DNA from 4 places in the Gilliamella sp. Nev3-1 genome. Region 3 is predicted to be linked to each of the others. Evidence: riboswitches for the same ligand, from Rfam matches in the RefSeq annotation. Region 3 holds a riboswitch; each other region holds the start of a gene.

Region 1 (6,379 bases), on a different contig from region 3:
TTTGAGTAATTCATCCCCTTGCTTTTGCATATCATCTTCGTTTTTGGCCTCACCACAATCAAGTAGTGCTGCTGCTTCAGGAATATTAGGAGTAACAATGGTTGCTAAGGGTAATAATAACTCACGAATAGCAGTTATGGCATCAGATTTGAGCAGGGGATGTCCTCCTTTAGCTATCATTACAGTATCTAAGACGATAGCAGGAATAGCATTTGTGATAAGAAGATGGTGAACTGCTATGACTATCTCTTTATTCATTAGCATTCCCATTTTTACACTATTAATTTGAATATCTTGATATAGCGTATTGAATTGAGCTGCAACAAATTCAGGGGTAATGGCTAATACCGCATCAACCCCTCGTGTGCTTTGTGCCGTTAATGCAGTGATAACTGACATGCCATAAGCCCCGAGTGCCGAAAAAGTTTTTAAATCGGCTTGAATTCCTGCGCCACCGCTGGGATCTGACCCAGCAATGGTTAATGCAATTGTTGTCATAATGTATGCCCTATTTAGCCTTCCTGATTTGAGTAATGAGCGATAACGTCGCTTGCTCAATATCTTGTTTACCACAAATAGCTGAAACCACAGCAACGCCGTCGATACCTGTTTGAATAACGTTAGTCACATTATTTTCATCAATACCGCCAATAGCTACAGCAGGACATTGCTTTAGTTCTATTAGTTCAATTAATTGTTCGGTTCCCAGTGCTACTGCTGCATCTTTTTTCGTTGCGGTTGGAAAGATAGGACCAATACCAATATAATCGACCTTATGCCATGGAACGCTATCAAGTTGACGTCGATTAGCGATCGAAAACCCTAACCATTTATCTCTACCAATTAATTGACGAGTAACATCAACAGGAAGATCACTTTGTCCAATATGTACACCATCGGCGTCAACCGCTAAAGCAATATCGACATGATCATTAATAAACAGTGGTACGGGTGTTTCATTCAGCGCTTCTTTCAATGCTAATGCGGCATAATACCAATCTTTACCGCTAAACTTATGTTCAGATCTTAACTGTACTGCAGTTGCCCCATTAGAAACAGCAATTTTTGTGGTATTTACCATGCCACTAATACCACCACATAATAATGGATCAAGGACTAAATAAAGAGTTAAATCTAATTGCTTTTTCATCTTGTTCCTTATTGATGCAATGAATTAAACAGAGATAGTTGATCTAGTAGTGATACCGCAAAGGTACCTAATCCTTGCTGTTTATTGGCAAGTTGACCTGCTTTTTTCATCATAAAACAAGCTGAGGCGGTAGCTGATAAAGGATCTGATGAATTGGCAATAAAAGCAGCTACCATAGCAGATAGTGCACAGCCTGTTCCTGTTACTTTTGTTAAAGCAATATCGCCACCAGTGATGCTATATAAGATGTTGCCATTAGTGATATAATCAATATCCCCCGTCATTGCAACAATCGTTTGATATTTTTGTGCAAGTGCTTTGGCTGCATGTACAGCAGATGTCGTTGAGTTTTGACCATCAGGTCCTTTCGATGATCCATTTTCACCATTTAGTACTAATATTTCTGATGCATTACCGCGTATGACTGTTGGCTTTAATGATAGTAATTGACATACAATTTCAGTTCGATAATTAAGCGCCCCCCCCACAGCGACAGGATCAAGCACCCATGGAGTTTGTGTTTGCAAAGCTTGGATTGTTGCTAACAACATACTTTTGGCTGTGCTACTGTGAATGGTGCCAATATTAATCAATAAACTATCCGCAATGGTGATAAATGACTCCACCTCTTGCTTGGCAATAACCATTGCTGGTGATGCACCAATAGCGAGTAACACATTTGCGGTAAAATTTTGCACCACATCATTTGTAATACAATGCACTAATGGGTTTTGTTGTTTTACATGATAGATAAAAGGAGTTGCTTGTACTAATTGAAATGGTTTGTTTTCTAACATATTTATTCCCTGTTATTTTAGAACTAAAATATTGGGAAGAATTTGCCAAATTAAAGCTAAGATGGCTTAGACTTCCCTACGCTGGCATAACCCAGATCAGGTTCAACGGGTAAAATCTCAGTTTTTTGTCAAAACAAAAAACACCCCGAGTCAAAATTTGTTCATCCATTATGAACTGACTATCAGTTTTTAACAAACTATTGTAATAACTTTTCAATATCTGTTATTGCCTTTCTGTCTGGCAAAAAGATGATTAGATGATCATTATCTTCTATCATCAAATCAGTATTAATAATAATCACATCTTCACCACGAACAACAGCTCCAATTGTTGCACCTGAAGGCAGTTTTAAGCCATTAATATTTTTGCCCACCAGTTTTGATGTATCATTATTGCCTTTGGCAACCACTTCGATAATTTCAGATTCGCCTTGCCTTAGCGAAACGACTTTAACCATACCAGTTTGTCTTACATGACTTAATAGTTCTGAAATGGTGGCATGTTGTGGCGATATTGCGATATCAATCACACTATCATTAATCAATTCAAGGTAGGCTTGGCGTTGAATTAGTACGATCACTTTTTTTGCGCCCATTCTTTTGGCAAGCATAGATGACATGATATTGGATTCATCGTCACCTGTGACTGCAATAAAAAGATCGGTAAGCTCAACTTGCTCTTGTGAAAGTAATTCTTGATCAGATGACTCACCATGCAACACTGTGGTATTAACCAGTTGCTCGGCAATGAGTTCGGCTCGCTCAGCATTGCGTTCAATTAACTTGACTTGGTAATCATTTTCCAAACGCTTTGCTAAAGCGACAGCAACACTACCACCACCACTAATAATGATTCGCTTATAAGGTTTTTCTAATCGTTGTAGTTCGCTGGTTACAGCTTTGATATTAACTGGTGGCGTAATAAAATACACCATATCTCCCGCTTCAACCAAGGTTGAGCCAAGCGGACGAATAAAGCGGTTTTTACGATAAATAGCAACCACTCGCGCTTCAACATGAGGTAAATGTTCTTTGAGCTCGGATAATTCACTGCCAACTAAAGCACCGCCATAATAAGCCGTTACCGCCACTAGACACACTCGGTTATCATAAAAAGAAGCAAATTGCAATGAGCCAGGGTATTGAACTAATTGACTTATATGATTGGTGATAAGATTTTCTGGGGCAATGATATGATCGATATTAATACAGTCTTTATTGAAAAAAGGATAATTTTCATCATTATATTCAGGCGCTCTAATGCGAGCCACTTTTTGTGGAATACTAAATAAGACATGACCAATTTGGCAGGCCATCATATTGACTTCATCAGAGTTAGTTACAGCAACAAGCATATCGGCCGATTCAGCGCCAGCACTTTCTAATACCTGAGGATAGGATGATTTTCCACAAATTACCTGTAAATCAAAACGCTCTTGTAGCGATTGCAATCTATCATGATCTTCATCCACCACAGTAATATCGTTTTGTTTTTCGGTAACAAGATATTCCGCAAGTGCACTACCTGTTTGTCCTGCACCAAGAATAATAATCTTCATAACTAGCCTATATATTTAGATGGCTTTAACCATTATCCATTTACTTAGTATATTAAAGCCATTGCATATCATTCATTTTTTAGTCGCAATCTGTTATTGATTTTGCAATTATACAAACCCGATTGCATCATAGACTTTTTTCAACGTTGGCTCGGCTTTTGAACGTGCTTTTTCAGCTCCATCTTGCATGATTGAAAATAGATAATGTTCATCGTCACGATACTCATGATATTTAGCTTGCAAGGTAGTTAACATATCAATGACTTGCGTTGCAACTTCTGTTTTGAGGTGACCATACATTTTACCTTCAAACTCTTTTTCAAGCTCGGCAATAGGCTTACCTGTCACACCAGTTAAAATATCAAGTAGATTTGAAACACCAACTTTATTTTTAACATCATAGCGTACTACTGGTGGCTCATCAGAATCAGTCATTGCACGTTTGATTTTCTTCTCAATATCTTTTGGATTTTCGAGTAAACCAATCACATTATTACGGTTTTCATCTGATTTGGACATTTTCTTAGTCGGCTCTTGCAATGACATAACGCGCGCACCAACCCTGGCAATGAACGGCTCGGGAACAGTAAAAATATCACCATAAAGCGCATTAAAACGCATAGCAATATCACGCGATAATTCAAGATGCTGTTTTTGATCATCACCAACAGGAACTAAGTTTGCTTGATAGAGTAAAATATCAGCAGCCATAAGTACAGGATAATCAAATAGCCCTGCATTGATATTCTCTGAATGGCGTGATGACTTATCTTTAAATTGCGTCATACGGCTAAGCTCACCAAAATAGGTGTAGCAATTTAAAGCCCAGCCTAACTCTGCATGTGCAGGCACATGCGATTGTACAAAAATAGTGCTTTTTTGCGGATCAATACCACAAGCTAAATAAAGGGCTAGTGTATCTAATGTGGCTTTACGTAATTTGTTTGGATCTTGACGTACGGTAATTGCATGCTGATTAACAATACAATAAACGCAATCATATTCGTTTTGCAAAGACACCCAATTTTTTAAAGCACCTAAGTAGTTGCCAAGTGTTAGTTCCCCTGATGGCTGAGCGCCACTAAATACAATCGGTTTACTCATAATTTCTTCCTAATTTATACTCATTATTTTTTTGCATCAGCTTTTGGCTGAGGTAGAATTGTTAATATATCTTTAAAATCGTCAAATAAAAAATCGGGATTACTAGTAGCAATTGAAACGCCATAGTTATAGCCATAGCTTAAGGCAACAGTTGGGCAGTTAGCATTTTGCGCAGCAGTGATATCGTTTTTCGAATCACCAACAAAAAGTAACTGATCGCTAAACAATCCAAATTTCGCCATTACTTGATACAAAGGAGCTGGGTGTGGTTTTAATTTGATCACATCGCCACCGCCAAGTACTAGCGAAAAGAACTCTTTTATGCCTAGTGACGCTAGTAATGCAGGTAAAAATTGGGCTGGCTTATTGGTCACTAATGCAAGTGGATAATGATTATCATAAAGCACTTTTAAAGTTTCTTTAACATTCGGAAACAGCCTAGTTTCGACATCAATAACTTTATCATAATGTTGGTTAAATAATATCTTGGCTTTGGCAAATTGTTCTTTTGATGGCTCAATAGTAATGGCTTTAAAAACGCGTTCTAGCATGATATCAATGCCATTACCAACGAAATTTTTGATCTGCTCATTGCTGATCGTTGGTAAATTCAACTCTGCCAACATATTTTGTGTAGCCAGTGCCAGTCCCGGCACACTATCAACCAATGTACCATCTAAATCAAATGCGATTGCTTGAATATCTTTTAGTTTATTCATGTATCACTCCTGCTAACTCTTTACGCATGGCATCAATGACGGTTTTATAATCAGGCTGGCTAAATATGGCGGAGCCAGCAACAAACATATCTGCACCTGCTTTAGCTATTTCAGCAATATTTTCTACTTTTACCCCACCGTCAATTTCTAAACGAATATTTAATCCTGATGCAATTATACGTTGTTTAACTTGGTGTAATTTTTTCAAGGTTGCGGGAATAAAAGATTGCCCCCCAAAGCCAGGATTAACGCTCATCAACAAAATAATATCAATTTTGTCCATGACATAATCTAAATAATCCAGCGGAGTGGCTGGATTTAATACAATACCTGCCGTGCAACCATGATCTTTAATTAATTGTAATGAGCGATCTAAATGAATCGTCGCTTCTGGATGAATAGAGATATTAGTAGCACCAGCTTTAGCAAATGAGGCTATTAGCTCTTCAACAGGGGATACCATCAAATGCACATCAATAGGTACGCTAATGCCATAATCTCGCAGTGCTTTACAAAACATCGCCCCCATTGTTAGATTAGGTACAAAATGGTTATCCATAACATCAAAATGGATAACATCGGCTCCGGCGTCAATGACCTTTTGCGCATCTTCACCAAGGCGCGCAAAATCAGCTGACAATATTGATGGAGCAATAATAAATTTTTTCATAACCTACCTCATGATAACCCATTTTATATTCAAGCCTGATTATGACTTTTTATAGAGAGCTAAAATCTCATCAATTTTTTTACGACCCTCACCTGCACAGCTAATTGAACGACGCATTTCTGCGCGATAAAGCTCGCTTGCTTTGCTATAAAGAGTCATTGTGTAATCAGTATAATGATTAGATACTAGCACGGGTATATTCTTTTTATATGCTATAGTTTCAGCCAATTTCGACAAGTTTTTATGTTCTTCAAATCCAAAAATATTTGAATAATAAGCTGTAAACCCTACTGATTGATTTGGGGGTATGTAGGGCGGATCACAATAAATAACCGAATTTCTTTCTGCCTTCTTCATGACCTCATGATAAGGTGCGCAAA
Region 2 (6,379 bases), on a different contig from region 3:
AGAAGGCGTTATGTCTATCTTATGTTTTATCATCGCATCAATAATGGCGGTTAATGATGTCAATGGCTGGGGTTGGTTTTTATTTGTCTCGTTATTGTTGAGTGATTCATCATGTTCAACGTATCAAAAGTAAATATCTTATTGATTAGTATGTTGCTATTTGCTTGTTATTTCGCCTGCAAATATCGGCAAGATGAAAAGCTTGCTGTGATGAGAGCAAATAAAGCTGAAGAAAAGTATGAAAAATACCTACAAGATAACAATGAAGTAAAAAAATAGAATCAAACATTATTGAGGCGATAAGAAATCGGTGTAACTAGCCCCCCCTAAAATAGTACAGCAAAAAAGTAGAAAGTTCTCTATGATAAAAGTAAAAGAGGATTCAATTATGAAAAAAATGACTGAACATCAAATCGTCGCTATTTTAAAAGAAGCTGAAGCAGGTATTCCTGTCAAGGAACTCTGCCGTAAATAGGGCATGGGTAATTCAACTTTTTATCAATGGCGGGAAAAATACGGCGGTATGAAAATTTCAGACATCAAACGCTTAATTTTGTTATGGATAAGCTGATGAAAAATTGATATCGATTCGTTTTCGAACATTCAGCGTAATAGGTGTCTTTTTTGCTTTAAAGCAAAATCATAAAAAAAACAATAAAATCAATGGTTATTTTAATTTCTTGTTGTTTCGCTCACAATGCTTTATTTGCTTGGTTGTTTACAAATAGAATTCTAATAAGATCAATGCTGATGTTGTTTTGGGATTTGGTGATAATCTTTTAGATCAAAAAATACCTAAAACACTAGCCAAGATTTTTTTTAACAGTTATACTTTCATCAATTAAAAAACAAGCTCACTAAGCGAGCAATTAATTATAAAAAAGTGAAACAAAACAAAAATTTACTTGACAGGTCAAACAAAATGCCGTATCATCTTAAACACCAAACACCAAACACCAAACACCAGCGCTGGCAGTCCTATGTCTTAAATCGTTCGATTAACGCTGTTGGTCGAGTTTGTCGCTTTAGTTCATTTATCCCTTCGGGGTCATCTCTTAAATTATTATCACAACTTGCTAAAAAACCGTTACAGGCGTTGTCGCTATTACTATTTTTGCTATATTCATGGCATTTATATGCATTACCTCGTGATAATAATCGCAGTGATGCAATCATGCTGCCACCAGCCCCCTTTATCATGTTTGCTTCCCCTCATCTTTCCCCTTATTCATTTACTAATAATTCCGATGGGTTCGGTCCTACACCCACCGCGCCAGGATTTGTCTACAATAAAGGATTTTACAACACCCAATCATATGCCTCTAATTTTCCTACCACAGGGGCTAATGGGTTGTATTTTGATTTAGTCCTAGGTGGCGATGCCAATGATTTGATATGGAATACACCCATTACACACGAAGGAATTACTGCCACTGTAACCAAAATAACAGCGAATGATTCTTGGGTTCATGAAGCTTGTTCGAGTGTGAGTGTGATTCCCTGTGAACCACAGTTAGAAGCAAAAGTATTTGTACGCGTCACTTTAAACGGTCCATTTGCCGATGATACTCAGATAAATTCTGATAATCCAGTTCCAGTCTCTAAGCCAAGTTTACCACAAACATTTGAATTAGTGGGTAGAAATAGACATAATGAAGAGATTGTAAAATATGGTTTTGTGTTGAAGCACTGGTTTGTCCACCGTGGTGGTAGAGAAGGTAACCAATCAGAGCAAACCGCATGGTGTAGTGCGATAAATTATCGTATGCCAAAAGTAGAAGATCTGACCAATGCGAAGTGTCGTCCCAACCCTCGCCCTCGCGACGATTTTCCTTGTAGAAATGGAATAGATGGTGCCTTACCCCAATCATCAGATTATAATACGTTATTACGTCATGTTGATGCTGGCTTTATAACCGAGTGGGGGTCTTTGCTTAGTAATGCCGGCTTCAAGAACGACCTCTACTGGACTAGCGATAGCGATTTCTTCGTAGACTCGGGCTATGGTAAAGTAAAAAATCCAAATTCAAATTTTGTTTCTAGTATCAATTATGGTATGTGCGTTCACCCTTAATACTGACTTCTTAATTCTTATATAAAAGAATATGCAACTTGACATAAATAAAAGGTAAAGCTGTTAACGCATAATGCTCAACGTTAGTTAGTTTAAGTCGCCAAGCGAGCTAACGTTAAGTGCGTTTGTACAGTCAGCATATGTTTTTAATGCTGGCGTAAAAGTATTATTTAAACATCAATAAAATCAATCCTTTTTCTGACTGTTTTTTTATTGATAGCGCATTCACATTTTATAAAAGCCAAAGGTTATTATTATTTATTCAGAGTTAGAAAGTGTTAACACCACCGTAGCTTGTTACGTTATGGATAAGCTGATGAAAAATTGATATCGATTCGTTTTCGAGCATTCAGCGTAGTAAGTGTCTTTTTTGTTTTAAAGCAAAATCATAAAAAAAAACAATAAAATCAATGGTTATTTTAATTTCTTGTTGTTTCGCTCACAATGCTTTATTTGCTTGGTTGTTTACAAACATAATCCTAAACACTACACTAGTCAATGTTCTCAACGGGGTGCCCAGTGGGGCTGAGAATGTTAGCGTTAGATTAGCGTAACCCGTCGAACCTGAACTGGATCATGCCAGCGGAGGGATTTGAGTTATTATACCTACTCAAACCTTTTGTCTTTTATTTGCTATTTTGGAGGCAAAATGTTTTGTAAAAAATTGTTATTATCTTTGGTATTATCTGCACTTTTTATGGCAAATATTGCAAATGCTACCAACATAAAACCTACCTTGATTGTGTATAGCTACAACTCTTTTATTTCTGAGTGGGGGCCAGGGCGGGAAATTGAAAAGGGATTTGAAGCGCAGTGTGGTTGCGAAGTTGAGATTGTTACATTAGGCGATGGCGTATCGATTTTAAATCGAATGCGTCTTGAGGGCGATAAGACCAATGCCGATGTTGTTTTGGGATTAGACAATAATCTTTTAGAACAGGCTAAACAAGCCAATATTGTTATTCCTCACCAAATCAATAAACCCGATAATTTAAATACCAACTGGTGGGATGATGATTTTGTGCCTTATGATTTTGGCTATTTTGCTTTTATTTATAATCAACAAAAAATCAGCAATCCACCACGCTCTATGCATGAATTAGTTGATAATAAAGCCAACTGGAAGATTATCTATCAAGATCCTAGAACCAGCACTCCGGGGTTAGGTTTATTATTTTGGATAAAGAATATTTATGGTGATGATGCCTCATCAGCATGGCAAAAAATAGCTAAAAACACCGTGACAGTAACTAAGGGCTGGAGTGAAGCTTATGGGCTATTTTTAAAGGGTGAAGCTGATTTTGTGCTTAGCTATAGCACTTCACCTGTTGCTCATATTATGAATGATAATGATTATCGTTATGCTGCGGCTATTTTTGATGAAGGGCATTATCGTCAAGTTGAAGTTGCTGGTATTACTAAATATAGTCAGCAACCCGAATTAGCACGGGCTTTTTTGCAATATTTATTGACCCCCGATGTGCAACGTCAATTTGCTGAGAAAAATACCATGTACCCTATTATTAATACATCGTTACCTGAAGCTTTTAAGCAAGTTAAGCCTATAAATAAAGCGCTTGAGTTTGATGCAAAGCAAGTTGAACATAATCAAAAAACGTGGGTACGAGAATGGCAGTCTGCCATTAGCAAGTAGTTTTATTTTACCTAATGTCGAAGTTAAGAATATTACTCCCAGGAATTAGCGCTGCTAGCCTGATCTTAATGATATTAGGCGCAGCACTCTTTGCGCTTTGTTTGACTGCGATTAAATTTAATAATTTAGTCGTCTATTTTGATGAGTATTTATTACATGTTATTTGGATAACTTTATTTCAAGCAACATTATCGACTTTATTATCTGTATTATTGGCAATTATCATGGCTAAAGCTTTGTCGATGATTGATTTTTTAGGTAAAAGATTATTATTGCGCATTATGCCAATTACCTTTATTTTACCGACACTTGTTGTAGTCACTGGGTTGTTGTCGGTTTATGGTAAACAGGGCTTATTAGCGACTGTTTTCGGTTATTTTGGGGTGCCTTTTATGACATCGATTTATGGGTTAACAGGCATTTTACTTGCACATGTATTTTTAAATTTTCCGTATGCTTGCTGTCTATTCTATCGAACGTTAAATAGTGCACCAGTTGAACACAAACAGCTAGCTGCACAATTAAACTTTTCAAGTTTTACTTACTTTAAATTGATTGAGTGGCCATTACTGCGTCGGCAACTGTTCCCGATGGCTGCGCTTATTTTTATGCTGTGTTTTTCTAGCTTTGCGATCGTATTAGCGCTAGGAGGTGGACCAAAATATACAACATTTGAAGTCGCCATTTATCAATCTATTCGTGATTTAGATTTAGCTCAGGCTGTGCTTTTAGCTTGTTTACAGTTTATTTGTTGTGTTTGTTTTATTTGCTTGATGCAAAAATTTACTCATAATAATAACCACCATCAAAAACCTAATACATGCTATGTTAGGCAAAGTTACCGTTTGCCTGTTTCAAATCATTTAGCCTTTTTATATATGATTATTATTGTTACTGGTGGGTTATTTATTTTGCTACCGATTATGACCCTACTCATTGGAGGGGGATATTTTTTTCAATGGTCATTTTTAACTGCGTCTTTTCAACAGGCAGTTATGTTTTCATTATTAATTGCTTTTGGCTCAGCTACTATTGCCATGTTGCTAGCATTGTTATTACTTTATACTAATAGCCGTTTGTTAATTAATCACAAAATACAGTGGAGCAACCAATTAATGTTAGTTGGATCGCTAATTTTAATTATTCCCAGCATGGTATTTTCATCAGGTCTATTTTTATTATTATTTCCCTTTGCGCATAGTTTTATCGTTGTTTGCCTTTTAATTATGCTATGTAATGGTTTAATGGCATTGCCTTTTATATTGAAAAATCTTGCTGTACCTATGTTTGATGTTGTATCGCGCTATTGGCAATTAAGTCAATCACTTAATATTAATGGCTTTTTTCACTTTTATTTGATTGAATATAAAGCACTAAAAAGATTAATTATCCAGAGTTTTGCTCTGTCTGCAATATTATCATTGGGTGATTTTGGTATTATTGCTTTATTTGGTGGGAAATCAGTGACCACATTACCGTATTATTTGTATGAACAAATATCAAGTTATCATTATAAAGAAAGTGCCGTAACGGCCGCATTATTGTTAATATTATCTTTTAGTTTATTGGTTGTGATGGATTATGATCGAACTAAATCAAATTAATTATCATTACGATAATTTTAAAATGCATTTTAATATCAAAATTGCAGCAAAAGAAAAAGTCGTCATTATTGGACGCAGTGGTGCTGGTAAAAGTACCTTGTTAAATTTGATTGCTGGATTTGTTTTACCAAACTCGGGGCAAATTTTACTTAATCATCAAAATATGACTCGCACCTTGCCAGGCAAACGCCCCGTTTCGATTTTATTTCAACGTAACAATTTATTTAACCATTTAACCGTTGAGCAAAATATTGGTTTAGGTATAAAACCTTGTTTAAAACTGAATGCATCTGAACGGCAAACAATAGAAGATATACTAGTTAAGGTTAGTTTAGCAGGTTTTAACAATCGTTATCCTAATCAGCTTTCAGGCGGGCAACGGCAACGTGTGGCATTAGCGCGTTGTTTAATTCAGCATCGCCCTGTTTTATTGTTAGATGAACCATTTTCAGCGCTCGATCAAGCTCTGCGTTTTGAAATGTTGGCGTTAGTCGATCAAATTTGTGATGATTTCAATTTAACTTTAATGATGGTATCACACTATCTTGATGATTCACTTAATTATTTTTCACGTTGTTTGGTGGTTGATAATGGCAACATTGTTTTTAACGATTTACCAACACAGCTTGCACAATCTAAACATAACGAAATTGCAAAAATGTTGGGTTTTAATTATTCTTAAAAAGGGTTGAAGCTTGGAAATAACACTTTTACCTGCCTATTTTATTATTCAATATTAAGTGAATTGTGATTTTATTGAGTTAAAAAATTACGATTAATTGATTAATTACAAATTTATTAATTAGATGTTTATAAATTGCACTATCTCTATTTTGTTGGTCAACGCTTAAGGTTTAATTAATCTATTTAGATTAAATTACCTTAATTATTAACAACATTAATTAATTATTTATGCAAAATGGACATACATGCCATAAGTTTAGTTGGTTAGTACTTAGCTCTGATAGCTTATTTTTCACTTATTTGTTTGTGCTTTACCGCTATATATTTTTATTTATGATCACGACGAAGATGTTTATCAAATAC
Region 3 (6,379 bases):
CGATCAGCAATGAGCAGATCAAAAATTTCGTTGGTAATGGCATTGATATCATGCTAGAACGCGTTTTTAAAGCCATTACTATTGAGCCATCAAAAGAACAATTTGCCAAAGCCAAGATATTATTTAACCAACATTATGATAAAGTTATTGATGTCGAAACTAGGCTGTTTCCGAATGTTAAAGAAACTTTAAAAGTGCTTTATGATAATCATTATCCACTTGCATTAGTGACCAATAAGCCAGCCCAATTTTTACCTGCATTACTAGCGTCACTAGGCATAAAAGAGTTCTTTTCGCTAGTACTTGGCGGTGGCGATGTGATCAAATTAAAACCACACCCAGCTCCTTTGTATCAAGTAATGGCGAAATTTGGATTGTTTAGCGATCAGTTACTTTTTGTTGGTGATTCGAAAAACGATATCACTGCTGCGCAAAATGCTAACTGCCCAACTGTTGCCTTAAGCTATGGCTATAACTATGGCGTTTCAATTGCTACTAGTAATCCCGATTTTTTATTTGACGATTTTAAAGATATATTAACAATTCTACCTCAGCCAAAAGCTGATGCAAAAAAATAATGAGTATAAATTAGGAAGAAATTATGAGTAAACCGATTGTATTTAGTGGCGCTCAGCCATCAGGGGAACTAACACTTGGCAACTACTTAGGTGCTTTAAAAAATTGGGTGTCTTTGCAAAACGAATATGATTGCGTTTATTGTATTGTTAATCAGCATGCAATTACCGTACGTCAAGATCCAAACAAATTACGTAAAGCCACATTAGATACACTAGCCCTTTATTTAGCTTGTGGTATTGATCCGCAAAAAAGCACTATTTTTGTACAATCGCATGTGCCTGCACATGCAGAGTTAGGCTGGGCTTTAAATTGCTACACCTATTTTGGTGAGCTTAGCCGTATGACGCAATTTAAAGATAAGTCATCACGCCATTCAGAGAATATCAATGCAGGGCTATTTGATTATCCTGTACTTATGGCTGCTGATATTTTACTCTATCAAGCAAACTTAGTTCCTGTTGGTGATGATCAAAAACAGCATCTTGAATTATCGCGTGATATTGCTATGCGTTTTAATGCGCTTTATGGTGATATTTTTACTGTTCCCGAGCCGTTCATTGCCAGGGTTGGTGCGCGCGTTATGTCATTGCAAGAGCCGACTAAGAAAATGTCCAAATCAGATGAAAACCGTAATAATGTGATTGGTTTACTCGAAAATCCAAAAGATATTGAGAAGAAAATCAAACGTGCAATGACTGATTCTGATGAGCCACCAGTAGTACGCTATGATGTTAAAAATAAAGTTGGTGTTTCAAATCTACTTGATATTTTAACTGGTGTGACAGGTAAGCCTATTGCCGAGCTTGAAAAAGAGTTTGAAGGTAAAATGTATGGTCACCTCAAAACAGAAGTTGCAACGCAAGTCATTGATATGTTAACTACCTTGCAAGCTAAATATCATGAGTATCGTGACGATGAACATTATCTATTTTCAATCATGCAAGATGGAGCTGAAAAAGCACGTTCAAAAGCCGAGCCAACGTTGAAAAAAGTCTATGATGCAATCGGGTTTGTATAATTGCAAAATCAATAACAGATTGCGACTAAAAAATGAATGATATGCAATGGCTTTAATATACTAAGTAAATGGATAATGGTTAAAGCCATCTAAATATATAGGCTAGTTATGAAGATTATTATTCTTGGTGCAGGACAAACAGGTAGTGCACTTGCGGAATATCTTGTTACCGAAAAACAAAACGATATTACTGTGGTGGATGAAGATCATGATAGATTGCAATCGCTACAAGAGCGTTTTGATTTACAGGTAATTTGTGGAAAATCATCCTATCCTCAGGTATTAGAAAGTGCTGGCGCTGAATCGGCCGATATGCTTGTTGCTGTAACTAACTCTGATGAAGTCAATATGATGGCCTGCCAAATTGGTCATGTCTTATTTAGTATTCCACAAAAAGTGGCTCGCATTAGAGCGCCTGAATATAATGATGAAAATTATCCTTTTTTCAATAAAGACTGTATTAATATCGATCATATCATTGCCCCAGAAAATCTTATCACCAATCATATAAGTCAATTAGTTCAATACCCTGGCTCATTGCAATTTGCTTCTTTTTATGATAACCGAGTGTGTCTAGTGGCGGTAACGGCTTATTATGGCGGTGCTTTAGTTGGCAGTGAATTATCCGAGCTCAAAGAACATTTACCTCATGTTGAAGCGCGAGTGGTTGCTATTTATCGTAAAAACCGCTTTATTCGTCCGCTTGGCTCAACCTTGGTTGAAGCGGGAGATATGGTGTATTTTATTACGCCACCAGTTAATATCAAAGCTGTAACCAGCGAACTACAACGATTAGAAAAACCTTATAAGCGAATCATTATTAGTGGTGGTGGTAGTGTTGCTGTCGCTTTAGCAAAGCGTTTGGAAAATGATTACCAAGTCAAGTTAATTGAACGCAATGCTGAGCGAGCCGAACTCATTGCCGAGCAACTGGTTAATACCACAGTGTTGCATGGTGAGTCATCTGATCAAGAATTACTTTCACAAGAGCAAGTTGAGCTTACCGATCTTTTTATTGCAGTCACAGGTGACGATGAATCCAATATCATGTCATCTATGCTTGCCAAAAGAATGGGCGCAAAAAAAGTGATCGTACTAATTCAACGCCAAGCCTACCTTGAATTGATTAATGATAGTGTGATTGATATCGCAATATCGCCACAACATGCCACCATTTCAGAACTATTAAGTCATGTAAGACAAACTGGTATGGTTAAAGTCGTTTCGCTAAGGCAAGGCGAATCTGAAATTATCGAAGTGGTTGCCAAAGGCAATAATGATACATCAAAACTGGTGGGCAAAAATATTAATGGCTTAAAACTGCCTTCAGGTGCAACAATTGGAGCTGTTGTTCGTGGTGAAGATGTGATTATTATTAATACTGATTTGATGATAGAAGATAATGATCATCTAATCATCTTTTTGCCAGACAGAAAGGCAATAACAGATATTGAAAAGTTATTACAATAGTTTGTTAAAAACTGATAGTCAGTTCATAATGGATGAACAAATTTTGACTCGGGGTGTTTTTTGTTTTGACAAAAAACTGAGATTTTACCCGTTGAACCTGATCTGGGTTATGCCAGCGTAGGGAAGTCTAAGCCATCTTAGCTTTAATTTGGCAAATTCTTCCCAATATTTTAGTTCTAAAATAACAGGGAATAAATATGTTAGAAAACAAACCATTTCAATTAGTACAAGCAACTCCTTTTATCTATCATGTAAAACAACAAAACCCATTAGTGCATTGTATTACAAATGATGTGGTGCAAAATTTTACCGCAAATGTGTTACTCGCTATTGGTGCATCACCAGCAATGGTTATTGCCAAGCAAGAGGTGGAGTCATTTATCACCATTGCGGATAGTTTATTGATTAATATTGGCACCATTCACAGTAGCACAGCCAAAAGTATGTTGTTAGCAACAATCCAAGCTTTGCAAACACAAACTCCATGGGTGCTTGATCCTGTCGCTGTGGGGGGGGCGCTTAATTATCGAACTGAAATTGTATGTCAATTACTATCATTAAAGCCAACAGTCATACGCGGTAATGCATCAGAAATATTAGTACTAAATGGTGAAAATGGATCATCGAAAGGACCTGATGGTCAAAACTCAACGACATCTGCTGTACATGCAGCCAAAGCACTTGCACAAAAATATCAAACGATTGTTGCAATGACGGGGGATATTGATTATATCACTAATGGCAACATCTTATATAGCATCACTGGTGGCGATATTGCTTTAACAAAAGTAACAGGAACAGGCTGTGCACTATCTGCTATGGTAGCTGCTTTTATTGCCAATTCATCAGATCCTTTATCAGCTACCGCCTCAGCTTGTTTTATGATGAAAAAAGCAGGTCAACTTGCCAATAAACAGCAAGGATTAGGTACCTTTGCGGTATCACTACTAGATCAACTATCTCTGTTTAATTCATTGCATCAATAAGGAACAAGATGAAAAAGCAATTAGATTTAACTCTTTATTTAGTCCTTGATCCATTATTATGTGGTGGTATTAGTGGCATGGTAAATACCACAAAAATTGCTGTTTCTAATGGGGCAACTGCAGTACAGTTAAGATCTGAACATAAGTTTAGCGGTAAAGATTGGTATTATGCCGCATTAGCATTGAAAGAAGCGCTGAATGAAACACCCGTACCACTGTTTATTAATGATCATGTCGATATTGCTTTAGCGGTTGACGCCGATGGTGTACATATTGGACAAAGTGATCTTCCTGTTGATGTTACTCGTCAATTAATTGGTAGAGATAAATGGTTAGGGTTTTCGATCGCTAATCGACGTCAACTTGATAGCGTTCCATGGCATAAGGTCGATTATATTGGTATTGGTCCTATCTTTCCAACCGCAACGAAAAAAGATGCAGCAGTAGCACTGGGAACCGAACAATTAATTGAACTAATAGAACTAAAGCAATGTCCTGCTGTAGCTATTGGCGGTATTGATGAAAATAATGTGACTAACGTTATTCAAACAGGTATCGACGGCGTTGCTGTGGTTTCAGCTATTTGTGGTAAACAAGATATTGAGCAAGCGACGTTATCGCTCATTACTCAAATCAGGAAGGCTAAATAGGGCATACATTATGACAACAATTGCATTAACCATTGCTGGGTCAGATCCCAGCGGTGGCGCAGGAATTCAAGCCGATTTAAAAACTTTTTCGGCACTCGGGGCTTATGGCATGTCAGTTATCACTGCATTAACGGCACAAAGCACACGAGGGGTTGATGCGGTATTAGCCATTACCCCTGAATTTGTTGCAGCTCAATTCAATACGCTATATCAAGATATTCAAATTAATAGTGTAAAAATGGGAATGCTAATGAATAAAGAGATAGTCATAGCAGTTCACCATCTTCTTATCACAAATGCTATTCCTGCTATCGTCTTAGATACTGTAATGATAGCTAAAGGAGGACATCCCCTGCTCAAATCTGATGCCATAACTGCTATTCGTGAGTTATTATTACCCTTAGCAACCATTGTTACTCCTAATATTCCTGAAGCAGCAGCACTACTTGATTGTGGTGAGGCCAAAAACGAAGATGATATGCAAAAGCAAGGGGATGAATTACTCAAATTGGGTTGCAAAGCGGTTTTAATGAAAGGCGGGCATTTGTCAGGTAGTCAAAGCCCTGATTATTTGATAACCCAAGATAATGTAATAAGAATAACTTCTCCACGAATTCAAACTAAAAATACTCACGGAACAGGTTGCACACTATCTGCAGCAATTGCCGCATTATTACCCAAATATAATTTAGTAGAAGCTGTAATGCAGGCTAAAAATTATTTGCAAGGAGCCATTAGCCATGCTGATAATTTAAATATTGGTAACGGAATTGGCCCAACACACCATTTTTACCGTTGGTGGTGACAGCACAATAAATAGTCTAAAAGGGATTTAAGTTGTCAGCTATTACATATAACAACAAATCCCATATTTCAACTAATGCAAATCTTTTGCTTCACTTGTGCTACAGGTAAGTGTTCCTTTTTTTCCTTGTTCATCTTCAAAATAATCAGCCCAACAACTTTTCATTGATAAATCAATTTTTTTTATTAGCTCAATTCTACTGCCATTATAAGAGCAACTAACATAATAAGGTTCAACATCAGCTTTAAAATCGACTTCCCATATTAACTCATGTTTCTTACCTTCAACCCATCCTTTTGCTGGTTTTAAACTGACCTTTCTAGAAGGCTTACCGTGATAAACAATCATGCTACTAAACGATATAGTTAAACTATTTATATCATCAGAAACCTCCCACCCATTAGGCCTGTTTTCAACTTCTTCTTTAGCCTTGATGTTTTGTGGGCAATCAATTTGATAGGCATTAACAAAAAAACTGCACCAAACCAAGCCATAATAGCTAGAGTAACACTCAATATTTTCCTTTTCATATTATCTATCCTTCTAACAATTACCTATTAATAAAAAGATAAAAGTATTCTAAGATTTCAAAAAATCATGCTAATATCTTAAATAAAAACAATTATAATTATTTATAAGTCATTAAGCTATTTTCACCATGTTATCTAAATTAAACGAGTTTTTTATTATTTCTGTTTTGGAGTAAGTTTTTAGCAAGATAGCATAACGGAGATATCGCCAAAAAAGCTCTATACCATAAAATAAGACTCATCACTATCATACAAAACTCAAACTAAAAATATCCACGATACGGATTGCACACACTTTACCAAAATTGCAGTATTATTTCCCCAATGTAGCAATCTAGAAG
Region 4 (6,379 bases), on a different contig from region 3:
AGTTCGGCAAACATCTGTTTAAGCTTGCGGTTTTCAGCCTCCAGCTCCTTTAAGCGTTTGATATCCGACGTTTCCATTCCGCTGTATTTTTCTCGCCATTTATAGAAAGTTGAATTACCCATGCCATATTTACGGCACAGTTCTTTAACGGGAATACCCGCTTCAGCTTCTTTTAAAATAGCGATGATTTGATGTTCAGTCATTTTTTTCATAATTAAATCCCCTTTACTTGTATCATAGAGAATTTTCTACTTTTTTGCTGTACTATTTTAGGGGATAGTTACATTAATGTTCTAATAATACTTTTCATAGAATTATATAAAACGTCTTAAATCAACTTAATGCTAATCATTTATTTATTACCATCATTGATAAAAATAATGTGTAGGCTCAATACGTTTGCCAATGGTTAAATTAATTGCCCCCTTGCAAATGTTTTATGGCTTCTTCTAGATTGCTACATTGGGGAAATAATACTGCAATTTTGGTAAAGTGTGTGCAATCCGTATCGTGGATATTTTTAGTTTGAGTTTTGTATGATAGTGATGAGTCTTATTTTATGGTATAGAGCTTTTTTGGCGATATCTCCGTTATGCTATCTTGCTAAAAACTTACTCCAAAACAGAAATAATAAAAAACTCGTTTAATTTAGATAACATGGTGAAAATAGCTTAATGACTTATAAATAATTATAATTGTTTTTATTTAAGATATTAGCATGATTTTTTGAAATCTTAGAATACTTTTATCTTTTTATTAATAGGTAATTGTTAGAAGGATAGATAATATGAAAAGGAAAATATTGAGTGTTACTCTAGCTATTATGGCTTGGTTTGGTGCAGTTTTTTTGTTAATGCCTATCAAATTGATTGCCCACAAAACATCAAGGCTAAAGAAGAAGTTGAAAACAGGCCTAATGGGTGGGAGGTTTCTGATGATATAAATAGTTTAACTATATCGTTTAGTAGCATGATTGTTTATCACGGTAAGCCTTCTAGAAAGGTCAGTTTAAAACCAGCAAAAGGATGGGTTGAAGGTAAGAAACATGAGTTAATATGGGAAGTCGATTTTAAAGCTGATGTTGAACCTTATTATGTTAGTTGCTCTTATAATGGCAGTAGAATTGAGCTAATAAAAAAAATTGATTTATCAATGAAAAGTTGTTGGGCTGATTATTTTGAAGATGAACAAGGAAAAAAAGGAACACTTACCTGTAGCACAAGTGAAGCAAAAGATTTGCATTAGTTGAAATATGGGATTTGTTGTTATATGTAATAGCTGACAACTTAAATCCCTTTTAGACTATTTATTGTGCTGTCACCACCAACGGTAAAAATGGTGTGTTGGGCCAATTCCGTTACCAATATTTAAATTATCAGCATGGCTAATGGCTCCTTGCAAATAATTTTTAGCCTGCATTACAGCTTCTACTAAATTATATTTGGGTAATAATGCGGCAATTGCTGCAGATAGTGTGCAACCTGTTCCGTGAGTATTTTTAGTTTGAATTCGTGGAGAAGTTATTCTTATTACATTATCTTGGGTTATCAAATAATCAGGGCTTTGACTACCTGACAAATGCCCGCCTTTCATTAAAACCGCTTTGCAACCCAATTTGAGTAATTCATCCCCTTGCTTTTGCATATCATCTTCGTTTTTGGCCTCACCACAATCAAGTAGTGCTGCTGCTTCAGGAATATTAGGAGTAACAATGGTTGCTAAGGGTAATAATAACTCACGAATAGCAGTTATGGCATCAGATTTGAGCAGGGGATGTCCTCCTTTAGCTATCATTACAGTATCTAAGACGATAGCAGGAATAGCATTTGTGATAAGAAGATGGTGAACTGCTATGACTATCTCTTTATTCATTAGCATTCCCATTTTTACACTATTAATTTGAATATCTTGATATAGCGTATTGAATTGAGCTGCAACAAATTCAGGGGTAATGGCTAATACCGCATCAACCCCTCGTGTGCTTTGTGCCGTTAATGCAGTGATAACTGACATGCCATAAGCCCCGAGTGCCGAAAAAGTTTTTAAATCGGCTTGAATTCCTGCGCCACCGCTGGGATCTGACCCAGCAATGGTTAATGCAATTGTTGTCATAATGTATGCCCTATTTAGCCTTCCTGATTTGAGTAATGAGCGATAACGTCGCTTGCTCAATATCTTGTTTACCACAAATAGCTGAAACCACAGCAACGCCGTCGATACCTGTTTGAATAACGTTAGTCACATTATTTTCATCAATACCGCCAATAGCTACAGCAGGACATTGCTTTAGTTCTATTAGTTCAATTAATTGTTCGGTTCCCAGTGCTACTGCTGCATCTTTTTTCGTTGCGGTTGGAAAGATAGGACCAATACCAATATAATCGACCTTATGCCATGGAACGCTATCAAGTTGACGTCGATTAGCGATCGAAAACCCTAACCATTTATCTCTACCAATTAATTGACGAGTAACATCAACAGGAAGATCACTTTGTCCAATATGTACACCATCGGCGTCAACCGCTAAAGCAATATCGACATGATCATTAATAAACAGTGGTACGGGTGTTTCATTCAGCGCTTCTTTCAATGCTAATGCGGCATAATACCAATCTTTACCGCTAAACTTATGTTCAGATCTTAACTGTACTGCAGTTGCCCCATTAGAAACAGCAATTTTTGTGGTATTTACCATGCCACTAATACCACCACATAATAATGGATCAAGGACTAAATAAAGAGTTAAATCTAATTGCTTTTTCATCTTGTTCCTTATTGATGCAATGAATTAAACAGAGATAGTTGATCTAGTAGTGATACCGCAAAGGTACCTAATCCTTGCTGTTTATTGGCAAGTTGACCTGCTTTTTTCATCATAAAACAAGCTGAGGCGGTAGCTGATAAAGGATCTGATGAATTGGCAATAAAAGCAGCTACCATAGCAGATAGTGCACAGCCTGTTCCTGTTACTTTTGTTAAAGCAATATCGCCACCAGTGATGCTATATAAGATGTTGCCATTAGTGATATAATCAATATCCCCCGTCATTGCAACAATCGTTTGATATTTTTGTGCAAGTGCTTTGGCTGCATGTACAGCAGATGTCGTTGAGTTTTGACCATCAGGTCCTTTCGATGATCCATTTTCACCATTTAGTACTAATATTTCTGATGCATTACCGCGTATGACTGTTGGCTTTAATGATAGTAATTGACATACAATTTCAGTTCGATAATTAAGCGCCCCCCCCACAGCGACAGGATCAAGCACCCATGGAGTTTGTGTTTGCAAAGCTTGGATTGTTGCTAACAACATACTTTTGGCTGTGCTACTGTGAATGGTGCCAATATTAATCAATAAACTATCCGCAATGGTGATAAATGACTCCACCTCTTGCTTGGCAATAACCATTGCTGGTGATGCACCAATAGCGAGTAACACATTTGCGGTAAAATTTTGCACCACATCATTTGTAATACAATGCACTAATGGGTTTTGTTGTTTTACATGATAGATAAAAGGAGTTGCTTGTACTAATTGAAATGGTTTGTTTTCTAACATATTTATTCCCTGTTATTTTAGAACTAAAATATTGGGAAGAATTTGCCAAATTAAAGCTAAGATGGCTTAGACTTCCCTACGCTGGCATAACCCAGATCAGGTTCAACGGGTAAAATCTCAGTTTTTTGTCAAAACAAAAAACACCCCGAGTCAAAATTTGTTCATCCATTATGAACTGACTATCAGTTTTTAACAAACTATTGTAATAACTTTTCAATATCTGTTATTGCCTTTCTGTCTGGCAAAAAGATGATTAGATGATCATTATCTTCTATCATCAAATCAGTATTAATAATAATCACATCTTCACCACGAACAACAGCTCCAATTGTTGCACCTGAAGGCAGTTTTAAGCCATTAATATTTTTGCCCACCAGTTTTGATGTATCATTATTGCCTTTGGCAACCACTTCGATAATTTCAGATTCGCCTTGCCTTAGCGAAACGACTTTAACCATACCAGTTTGTCTTACATGACTTAATAGTTCTGAAATGGTGGCATGTTGTGGCGATATTGCGATATCAATCACACTATCATTAATCAATTCAAGGTAGGCTTGGCGTTGAATTAGTACGATCACTTTTTTTGCGCCCATTCTTTTGGCAAGCATAGATGACATGATATTGGATTCATCGTCACCTGTGACTGCAATAAAAAGATCGGTAAGCTCAACTTGCTCTTGTGAAAGTAATTCTTGATCAGATGACTCACCATGCAACACTGTGGTATTAACCAGTTGCTCGGCAATGAGTTCGGCTCGCTCAGCATTGCGTTCAATTAACTTGACTTGGTAATCATTTTCCAAACGCTTTGCTAAAGCGACAGCAACACTACCACCACCACTAATAATGATTCGCTTATAAGGTTTTTCTAATCGTTGTAGTTCGCTGGTTACAGCTTTGATATTAACTGGTGGCGTAATAAAATACACCATATCTCCCGCTTCAACCAAGGTTGAGCCAAGCGGACGAATAAAGCGGTTTTTACGATAAATAGCAACCACTCGCGCTTCAACATGAGGTAAATGTTCTTTGAGCTCGGATAATTCACTGCCAACTAAAGCACCGCCATAATAAGCCGTTACCGCCACTAGACACACTCGGTTATCATAAAAAGAAGCAAATTGCAATGAGCCAGGGTATTGAACTAATTGACTTATATGATTGGTGATAAGATTTTCTGGGGCAATGATATGATCGATATTAATACAGTCTTTATTGAAAAAAGGATAATTTTCATCATTATATTCAGGCGCTCTAATGCGAGCCACTTTTTGTGGAATACTAAATAAGACATGACCAATTTGGCAGGCCATCATATTGACTTCATCAGAGTTAGTTACAGCAACAAGCATATCGGCCGATTCAGCGCCAGCACTTTCTAATACCTGAGGATAGGATGATTTTCCACAAATTACCTGTAAATCAAAACGCTCTTGTAGCGATTGCAATCTATCATGATCTTCATCCACCACAGTAATATCGTTTTGTTTTTCGGTAACAAGATATTCCGCAAGTGCACTACCTGTTTGTCCTGCACCAAGAATAATAATCTTCATAACTAGCCTATATATTTAGATGGCTTTAACCATTATCCATTTACTTAGTATATTAAAGCCATTGCATATCATTCATTTTTTAGTCGCAATCTGTTATTGATTTTGCAATTATACAAACCCGATTGCATCATAGACTTTTTTCAACGTTGGCTCGGCTTTTGAACGTGCTTTTTCAGCTCCATCTTGCATGATTGAAAATAGATAATGTTCATCGTCACGATACTCATGATATTTAGCTTGCAAGGTAGTTAACATATCAATGACTTGCGTTGCAACTTCTGTTTTGAGGTGACCATACATTTTACCTTCAAACTCTTTTTCAAGCTCGGCAATAGGCTTACCTGTCACACCAGTTAAAATATCAAGTAGATTTGAAACACCAACTTTATTTTTAACATCATAGCGTACTACTGGTGGCTCATCAGAATCAGTCATTGCACGTTTGATTTTCTTCTCAATATCTTTTGGATTTTCGAGTAAACCAATCACATTATTACGGTTTTCATCTGATTTGGACATTTTCTTAGTCGGCTCTTGCAATGACATAACGCGCGCACCAACCCTGGCAATGAACGGCTCGGGAACAGTAAAAATATCACCATAAAGCGCATTAAAACGCATAGCAATATCACGCGATAATTCAAGATGCTGTTTTTGATCATCACCAACAGGAACTAAGTTTGCTTGATAGAGTAAAATATCAGCAGCCATAAGTACAGGATAATCAAATAGCCCTGCATTGATATTCTCTGAATGGCGTGATGACTTATCTTTAAATTGCGTCATACGGCTAAGCTCACCAAAATAGGTGTAGCAATTTAAAGCCCAGCCTAACTCTGCATGTGCAGGCACATGCGATTGTACAAAAATAGTGCTTTTTTGCGGATCAATACCACAAGCTAAATAAAGGGCTAGTGTATCTAATGTGGCTTTACGTAATTTGTTTGGATCTTGACGTACGGTAATTGCATGCTGATTAACAATACAATAAACGCAATCATATTCGTTTTGCAAAGACACCCAATTTTTTAAAGCACCTAAGTAGTTGCCAAGTGTTAGTTCCCCTGATGGCTGAGCGCCACTAAATACAATCGGTTTACTCATAATTTCTTCCTAATTTATACTCATTATTTTTTTGCATCAGCTTTTGGCTGAGGTAGAATTGTTAATATATCTTTAAAATCGTCAAATAAAAAATCGGGATTACTAGTAGCAATTGAAACGCCATAGTTATAGCCATAGCTTAAGGCAACAGTTGG

Evidence for each region. Region 3 has a riboswitch for thiamine pyrophosphate ahead of thiM (hydroxyethylthiazole kinase). Riboswitches for the same ligand answer to the same signal wherever they lie in the genome.
Region 1: another riboswitch for thiamine pyrophosphate. It lies ahead of thiM (hydroxyethylthiazole kinase); the one in region 3 lies ahead of thiM (hydroxyethylthiazole kinase).
Region 2: another riboswitch for thiamine pyrophosphate. It lies ahead of thiB (thiamine ABC transporter substrate binding subunit); the one in region 3 lies ahead of thiM (hydroxyethylthiazole kinase).
Region 4: another riboswitch for thiamine pyrophosphate. It lies ahead of thiM (hydroxyethylthiazole kinase); the one in region 3 lies ahead of thiM (hydroxyethylthiazole kinase).

What each region holds. Positions count from the first base shown of each region.
Region 1 is NZ_LZHN01000012.1:7,944-14,322, forward strand. It holds gene thiD (bifunctional hydroxymethylpyrimidine kinase/phosphomethylpyrimidine kinase) at 1-498, opposite strand, end outside; gene thiE (thiamine phosphate synthase) at 509-1,150, opposite strand; gene thiM (hydroxyethylthiazole kinase) at 1,159-1,947, opposite strand; TPP riboswitch at 2,004-2,105, opposite strand; gene trkA (Trk system potassium transporter TrkA) at 2,145-3,506, opposite strand; gene trpS (tryptophan--tRNA ligase) at 3,615-4,610, opposite strand; gene A9G40_RS02910 (phosphoglycolate phosphatase) at 4,634-5,329, opposite strand; gene rpe (ribulose-phosphate 3-epimerase) at 5,322-5,999, opposite strand; gene A9G40_RS02920 (Dam family site-specific DNA-(adenine-N6)-methyltransferase) at 6,039-6,379, opposite strand, start outside.
Region 2 is NZ_LZHN01000059.1:48,569-54,947, forward strand. It holds gene A9G40_RS08720 (lysozyme) at 1-44, shown strand, start outside; gene A9G40_RS15015 (hypothetical protein) at 112-279, shown strand; partial or broken gene A9G40_RS15505 (transposase) at 389-550, shown strand; gene A9G40_RS08725 (hypothetical protein) at 884-2,074, shown strand; TPP riboswitch at 2,573-2,683, shown strand; gene thiB (thiamine ABC transporter substrate binding subunit) at 2,724-3,728, shown strand; gene thiP (thiamine/thiamine pyrophosphate ABC transporter permease) at 3,743-5,332, shown strand; gene thiQ (thiamine ABC transporter ATP-binding protein ThiQ) at 5,310-6,014, shown strand.
Region 3 is NZ_LZHN01000062.1:1,050-7,428, reverse strand. It holds gene A9G40_RS09260 (phosphoglycolate phosphatase) at 1-578, shown strand, start outside; gene trpS (tryptophan--tRNA ligase) at 602-1,597, shown strand; gene trkA (Trk system potassium transporter TrkA) at 1,706-3,067, shown strand; TPP riboswitch at 3,107-3,208, shown strand; gene thiM (hydroxyethylthiazole kinase) at 3,265-4,053, shown strand; gene thiE (thiamine phosphate synthase) at 4,062-4,703, shown strand; gene thiD (bifunctional hydroxymethylpyrimidine kinase/phosphomethylpyrimidine kinase) at 4,714-5,508, shown strand; gene A9G40_RS09230 (STY0301 family protein) at 5,581-5,997, opposite strand.
Region 4 is NZ_LZHN01000024.1:41,731-48,109, forward strand. It holds gene A9G40_RS15750 (transposase) at 1-212, opposite strand, end outside; gene A9G40_RS04725 (STY0301 family protein) at 829-1,245, shown strand; gene thiD (bifunctional hydroxymethylpyrimidine kinase/phosphomethylpyrimidine kinase) at 1,318-2,112, opposite strand; gene thiE (thiamine phosphate synthase) at 2,123-2,764, opposite strand; gene thiM (hydroxyethylthiazole kinase) at 2,773-3,561, opposite strand; TPP riboswitch at 3,618-3,719, opposite strand; gene trkA (Trk system potassium transporter TrkA) at 3,759-5,120, opposite strand; gene trpS (tryptophan--tRNA ligase) at 5,229-6,224, opposite strand; gene A9G40_RS04755 (phosphoglycolate phosphatase) at 6,248-6,379, opposite strand, start outside.